DNA from 2 places in the Nocardioides jiangxiensis genome. Region 1 is predicted to be linked to the other one. Evidence: riboswitches for the same ligand, from Rfam matches in the RefSeq annotation. Region 1 holds a riboswitch; the other holds the start of a gene.

The links. A riboswitch is a leader RNA that binds a small molecule or an ion and turns the genes downstream of it on or off. The one in region 1 is predicted to bind cyclic di-AMP.
Region 2: linked by a shared signal. The riboswitch ahead of Q5722_RS04645 (transglycosylase family protein) and the one ahead of Q5722_RS11415 (C40 family peptidase) in region 1 are both predicted to bind cyclic di-AMP.

Annotation. Positions count from the first base shown of each region.
Region 1 covers NZ_JAUQTA010000002.1:23,151-26,546, forward strand. Annotated here, with positions in the region: gene Q5722_RS11405 (HIT family protein) at 1-208, shown strand, start outside; gene Q5722_RS11410 (SDR family NAD(P)-dependent oxidoreductase) at 286-1,038, shown strand; cyclic di-AMP (ydaO/yuaA leader) riboswitch at 1,241-1,388, shown strand; gene Q5722_RS11415 (C40 family peptidase) at 1,392-1,880, shown strand; gene Q5722_RS11420 (DUF3048 domain-containing protein) at 2,001-2,999, shown strand; gene Q5722_RS11425 (TetR/AcrR family transcriptional regulator) at 2,986-3,396, opposite strand, start outside.
Region 2 covers NZ_JAUQTA010000001.1:937,084-940,479, forward strand. Annotated here, with positions in the region: gene hflX (GTPase HflX) at 1-1,142, opposite strand, end outside; gene Q5722_RS04645 (transglycosylase family protein) at 1,203-1,547, opposite strand; cyclic di-AMP (ydaO/yuaA leader) riboswitch at 1,551-1,713, opposite strand; gene dapF (diaminopimelate epimerase) at 1,895-2,737, opposite strand; gene Q5722_RS04655 (dihydrofolate reductase family protein) at 2,771-3,313, opposite strand; gene Q5722_RS04660 (LicD family protein) at 3,378-3,396, shown strand, end outside.

The sequences.
Region 1 (3,396 bases):
GCTCGCCACGGCGATGGTCGCCGGGCTCGGCGCCCAGGGCAGCTTCGTCGCCATGAACAACACGGTCTCCCAGTCGGTGCCACACCTGCACTGCCACGTCGTGCCGCGCACGAAGGGCGACGGGTTGCGGGGCTTCTTCTGGCCCCGGCGACCGTACGCCGACGGCGAGCCCGCGGCGTACGCGGAGAGGCTTCGCTCGGTGCTCTGACCCGCACGGTGGAGACACGGCCTAAGGTGGCTGGCGGTGCCCGACCACGACGGCGGGCCGACGGACTTGGAGGAAACATGGGTCGTTACGACGGACGCGTCGTGCTGGTGACCGGTGCCGCGCGCGGTCTCGGTTTCGCGATGGCGCAGCGCTTCGCCGACGAGGGTGCCGCGGTCGCGATCGTGGACCTCAACGAGGAGGACGCCGCCGCGGCGGCGGCCAAGCTGCCGAAGGCGATCGGCATCGGCTGCGACGTCGCCGACCGCGCCGCGGTCGAGGCGGCGGTCGAGCGCACGGTCGCCGAGCTCGGCGGGCTGCACGTGCTGGTCAACAACGCCGGCATCACTCGCGACAACCTGCTCTTCAAGATGACCGACACGGACTGGGACCTGGTCATGAACGTGCACCTGAAGGGCGCGTTCCTGATGGCCCAGACGGCGCAGAAGATCTTCACCGCTCAGCGCTACGGCAAGATCCTCAACCTCTCCTCGATCAGCGCCTACGGCAACCGCGGCCAGGCCAACTACTCGGCAGCCAAGGCCGGCGTCCAGGGCTTCACCAAGACCCTCGGCAAGGAGCTCGGCAAGTTCGGGATCAACGTCAACGCCATCGCGCCCGGCTTCATCGTCACCGAGATGACGGAGGCGACGGCCCGTCGTCTGGGCATGGAGCCGGAGGAGTTCTTCAAGCTCAACGCCGACCACAACCCGGTCGGCCGGGTGGGCCAGCCGGAGGACATCGCGGCTGCCGCGGCGTTCCTCTGCAGCGACGAGGCGTCGTACATCACAGGGCAGACGCTGAACGTCTGCGGCGGCGCCGCCATCCACTGAGCGGCCCGAAAAGCAGGTCTGACCTGCACATATGCGACCCGGCCCGACCTCGTCGGGCCGGGTCGCGTGCGTCACGCGAGGTGGATCACATACCAAAGTAGGGGTCTCGAGTGGCCTTTCGGCGGCCCGGTCCGTACGGTCGTGGCCCAACAACCGAATACCTGCGCTCCGGCAATCGCCGAGTCCTGCCCGGCCGGAGCGTTCCCCGATCTCGACAGATCTGGGCAGGAGTGGGGGACCCACAGGTTCCACGCGGTCTCCGGACCGCTCGGGGTGAAGCCACCTAGGTGGCGGAGCACTTTCCAGCTCTAACCCGACAGCTCACCTCACAGGCGTGGGAAAGGAACACACTCATGCCTGCGATCTCCCGCATGCGCAGCCTCGTCGTGCTGCCGTTCGTCATGCTCGCCCTGTGCCTCGGCCTGGTCGCCACCACCGTCTCGACCGCCCCGAAGGCCGACGCCGCGCTCACGCGCTCGGCGAAGATCCTCAACGGACTCACCATCGCCAAGCACCAGCAGGGCGACCCGTACAGCTACGGCTCGGCCGGCCCCGGTCGCTTCGACTGCTCGGGCCTGGTCTACTACTCGATGCGCAAGGCGGGCATCTCCGTGCCGCGCTCCTCGGGCGCCCAGGCCGGCGCCACGCGCCGCATCAGCAAGTCCAACATGAAGCCCGGCGACCTGATGTTCTTCAGCTCGGGCGGCCACGTCTACCACGTCGCGATCTTCGTCGGCTGGAAGGACGGCCACCGCCGCATGATCGACGCGCCCAAGTCGGGCGACCACGTGCGCATCCGCGCGCCGTGGACCTCCGACTGGTACGCCGGCACCCTTCGCTGACGTATCGTCGCGAAGTCCTGGATCTCGGGGTCTGAGGGCGCGCCTCCGCCGTCGTGCGGAGGTGCGCCCTCAGACTTTGAGGAGATCTGCCACCACCGATCGGAGATTCCCGTGCGCCGCATGCGCCTGTCCGTTGCCGCCACCCTCGCCGCGAGCGTCGTCCTCGCCGGCTGTGGAGGGTCGACCGGCAACGGTGACACCGGCTCGAGCGACAAGCCCTCCAGCAGTGCGCCCGCTGCCCAGCCCGAGACCTGGCCGCTGACCGGCCTCCGTGTCCCGGACGGCCGCTCGCCCGAGTCGCCTGCCTACATCGTGAAGATCGACAACACCGGCGCAAGCGCCCCGCAGTACGGGCTCGGCAAGGCCGACATGGTCGTCGAGGAGCTCGTCGAGGGCGGCATCACGCGCCTCGCGGCGTTCTTCCAGTCGCAGCTGCCGACGAAGGTCGGCCCGGTCCGCTCGATGCGCCTGACCGACATCGGTGTGGCGAAGCCGCTGGGTGCCGAGATCGTGACGTCGGGCGCCGCCGTGCCCACGCTCAACGGGCTGCGTGAGGCCGGTGTGAAGTTCGCCGACATGAGCAACCCGGCGGTCGTGCGCGACTACGACGGCTCGCACGACTACCTGCACAGTGTCGTGGCCAACCTGCAGAAGCTCGCCGCCCAGCAGAAGCACCCCGCGCGTCCGGTCGACTACCTGCCCTTCGGGGACGCGAAGGGCATGGCGGGCGGCAAGCCGGCCACGGCGATCGACGCGCGGATGTCGGCTGCCCGTACGGCGCACTGGCAGCTCATGGGCCACAAGTACGTGCTGCAGAACGGCTACATGCCCGACGGCGACGTCTTCAAGGCCGACACCGTCATCACCTGCATGGTGAGGACCTCGCTGGCGCCGTACCTGGACCCGGCCGGCAACCCGGTGCCGGTCTCGCACTTCGAGGGCAAGGGCCAGGCGATCATCTTCCACGACGGCAAGGCCGTGCGCGTGACGTGGAAGAAGCCGAAGGTCGGTGACACGGTCACGTTCGTGACCAAGTCGGGTGCGCAGTTCAAGGTGCCCGCCGGTCGCACCTGGCTTCACCTGGTGCCGAGCAGCGGGGGCAGCGTCAGCTTCCGCTGACCGCCTCGTCGCCGTCGGCACGATCCGTCGTGCCGACGAGCGACCGCATGCCGTCGAGCAGGATCCCGAACGCCGCCTCCACCCGCTGGGTGGCGGCGGAGGGGTCGGTGCTCTCGACGATGGCATCACCGGCCGCTGCCAGCGCACCGAAGAAGATTCGCGAGAAGGTCTCCTGCATCTGGGAGTCGACGCCCAGCGCGTCGCCGCTCAGGACCCCCGAGACGACGTCGCGGACGACCGCGAACGTCGATCGCTCCTGCTGCTCGGCGAACCGCTGCGGGCCGAGCACCGTCGGTGCCTCGTGGACGACCAGGCGGCTGTAGGCCGGCTCGCGCAGCACCTCCAGGAACGCCGTGAGACCGGCACGTGCCTGGTCCCACGGGTCCTTCGCGCCCTT
Region 2 (3,396 bases), on a different contig from region 1:
GACCCGTCGACCACGTGCAGGATCAGGTCGGCCTCACCGACCTCCTCCAGCGTCGAGCGGAACGCCTCGACCAGCTGGTGCGGCAGGTGCCGCACGAACCCGACCGTGTCGCTCATCGTGTACTCGCGACCGTCCGCCGTCGTCGTGCGCCGGGTGGTCGGGTCGAGGGTGGCGAAGAGCGCGTTCTCGACCAGGACGCCGGCGTCGGTGAGCCGGTTGAGCAGCGAGGACTTGCCGGCGTTGGTGTAGCCGGCGATGACCACACTCGGCACCTGGTTGCGGTGACGGCTCAGCCGCTTGGTCTCACGGGTGCCGGTCATCTCCTTGAGCTCGCGGCGGAGCTTGGCGATCTTGTCGTTGATCCGGCGGCGGTCCGACTCGATCTTGGTCTCACCGGGGCCACGGCCACCGATACCGGCACCGCCGGCCACCCGGCCACCGGCCTGGCGGGAGAGGTTGCCACCCCAGCCACGCAGGCGCTGCTTCATGTACTGCAGCTGGGCCAGCTCGACCTGCGCCTGCCCCTCCTTCGACTTCGCGTGCTGGGCGAAGATGTCGAGGATCAGCGCCGTCCGGTCGACGACCTTGACCTTCAGCTTGTCCTCGAGGTTGCGGAGCTGCGACGGCGCGAGCTCGCCGTCCATGATCACGGTGTCGGCACCGGTGACGTCGACGATCTCGCGCACCGCGTCGACCTTGCCGCGGCCGATGTACGTCGCCGGGTCCGGCTTCTGCCGCCGCTGGTAGACGTTGTCGAGGACCTCGGCACCGGCGGTCTCGGCGAGCAGCGCGAGCTCGGCCATCGCGTTCTCGGCGTCCTGCTCGGTGCCCTCGGTCCACACGCCGACGAGGACGACCCGCTCGAGCCGGAGCTGGCGGTACTCGACCTCGGTGATGTCCTCGAGCTCGGTGCGCAGGCCGGCGACACGGCGCAGCTGGTGGCGCGCGGCGAGGTCCATGTCGCCGGTCGAGAGCTCTTCGGGATCGGCGTCACGGAGCGACCGGTCGGCCGCGGGGTCATAGGCCGGGCCGTCGTCGTCTGCATAGCCCGACTCGTAGTCGTCTCCCCAGCCTTCGGTGGCCAGGAGGGCGTCGGAGAGGTCGACCTCAGGGGTTGCGTCGAAGGCGTCTGCGTTACTCATACGCCCTCAAGCGTAGGTCGCCGACGCCGCCGACGGCGAACGGGTTTCGTCAGCGCGGTGTCAGCGCAGGCCGGCGCGGTACGAGCAGCTGCCCCACGCACCCCAGCCCTGGCCGTTCTTGATCCGCTCGGCGACCTTGATCTGCTCGAGGCGGGTCGCCTTGTTCGGCCAGTAGTTGCCGGTCAGCCGCGGACCGCCGTACGCCTTCCAGGTGGAGCGCGAGATCTGGAGGCCGCCGTAGTAGCCGTTGCCGGTGTCGATGTGCCAGCGCTGACCGGACTCGCACTGGGCGAGTCGGTCCCACTGGGAGAGCGTGGCGGCGTCCGACGGGGCGGCGGTGGCGACACCCGCGGCGACGGGCACAGCGGTGAACACGAGGGCAGCGGCGAGCATGCGCATACGCATAGGAGTTCCTCCACGCGCCTGCGAAGTTAGCTGTCGGGCTCGGACTTGAAGGTGTCCGGCCGGCCCCATCGCCGGTGCCGGCTTCGCCCCGAGGAGCAGCCGCTGGTGCTGGCTGCCCCGGAGAACCTGGGTCCTCCGCTCCCGTCCGCGATCTGGTTGTCCTCACCGCGCGGACAGGACTAGGCGTGTCACGGCGAGCCACCCCGGTCATCCGGGGCAGCAAGGACGCTAGCCCGAGCAAGCAGGGCGGGGCTGCGACCGCCCTCACACGTACGACGTGGGCGTCCTCACGTCATTTGTCCGGTTCGGGCCGGCGGCCGCGGCAACCGGTGGACGCGGGCACAGCCTCAGAGCGACGACGTGCCCTCGGCGACGATCAGCGCGGGACCCGCGAGGAGCACGTGGTCGTCGGGGGTCCAGGTGAGCGTGAGCTCGCCGCCCGGGACATCGACGCGGTAGGTCACCGGGGCGTCCGTCGGGCGCACGCCGTCGGCGATCGCGGTGGCGACGAGCACGGCGCAGGCACCGGTGCCGCACGAGCGGGTCTCCCCCGCCCCACGCTCGTGCACCCGCATCGCGACGTGGCGCTCGGCGACCCGTTCGACGAACTCGATGTTGACGCCGTGGGGGTAGACCTCGTGGTCGTAGCCGGGCTCCTCGAGCAGCCGGCCCGCGTCGGCGAGGTCGTCGAGGAAGGCCACGGCGTGCGGGTTGCCCATGTCGACGTTCGTCGCGGGCCAGCCCTGGTGTCCGACGGTCACCGTCGAGCTGGGGCCGAGGGCAGGAGTTCCCATGTCGGTCGTGAACCGCTCACCCTCGCGCGTGACCGTCTTGATGCCGGCGCGCGTCGCGATGCGGACCGGCTGGTCGGCGGGTACGAGGCCCTCCTCGATGAGGTGCCGTGCGTAGACCCGGGTCGCGTTGCCGCACATCTCGGCGACGGACCCGTCGGCGTTGCGGTAGTCCATGAACCACTCCGCGTCCTGTGCCGCGACAGCCGGCTCGTGCGCCGCGAGGGCCTCGGTGCGGATCACCCGGACGACCCCGTCGGCGCCGATGCCGGCCCGTCGGTCGCAGAGGGCGACGACCCGCTCGGGCGCCAGCGCGCCGTGGATCGAGCCGTCGTGGTCGGGCAGCAGCACGAAGTCGTTCTCCGTGCCATGACCCTTGAGGAACCGGTAGCCGCTCACCGGCCCATGGTCCCACGGTGGGACCAGCGGGCCTCACCCGCCGCCGTCGGTGGCCACGGCGTAGCGGACGCAGGCGAAGTCACGGTTGCGCGCCACCTCGAGCAGCTCCAGCTCGACGCGCCGCGGTAGCAGCGGGTGACCGGCACCGAGGGTGACGGGCGCGAGCTGGACCCACACCTCGTCGAGCAGCCGGGCGTCGAAGAACTGGCCGACCAGGTCGCCGCCGCCGACCAGCCAGATCGTGCCCTCACCGGCGGCCTCGCGGGCCGCGCGGTGCACCTCCGTGACGGGGGCGTCGGTGAAGGTGACCCGCCCCGGCGGCTCGCCGAACTCGCGGTGCGTGAGCACCCAGGTCGGCTGCTCGTAGGGCCAGGCTCCGCCCACCTCGTCGAGGTGGTCGAGCAGCCACTGGTACGTCGACGCGCCCATCACCAGCGCTCCCACGCCCGCCGCGAAGGCCTCGTAGTGCATCGGGCCGGCCGGGTCGAGGGCGCGGGTGACCAGCCACGACAGGTCGTGGTCGGGAGTCGCGATGAAGCCGTCGAGGCTCGCGCCGGTGTAGTAGATCGTCGCCATGCGACCAGCGTCGCACCGGCCACCGACAGCCGTCTGCGCCACGGCACCGCCCTATCCTTGCGGGATGCAGACCGTCCCCGGCG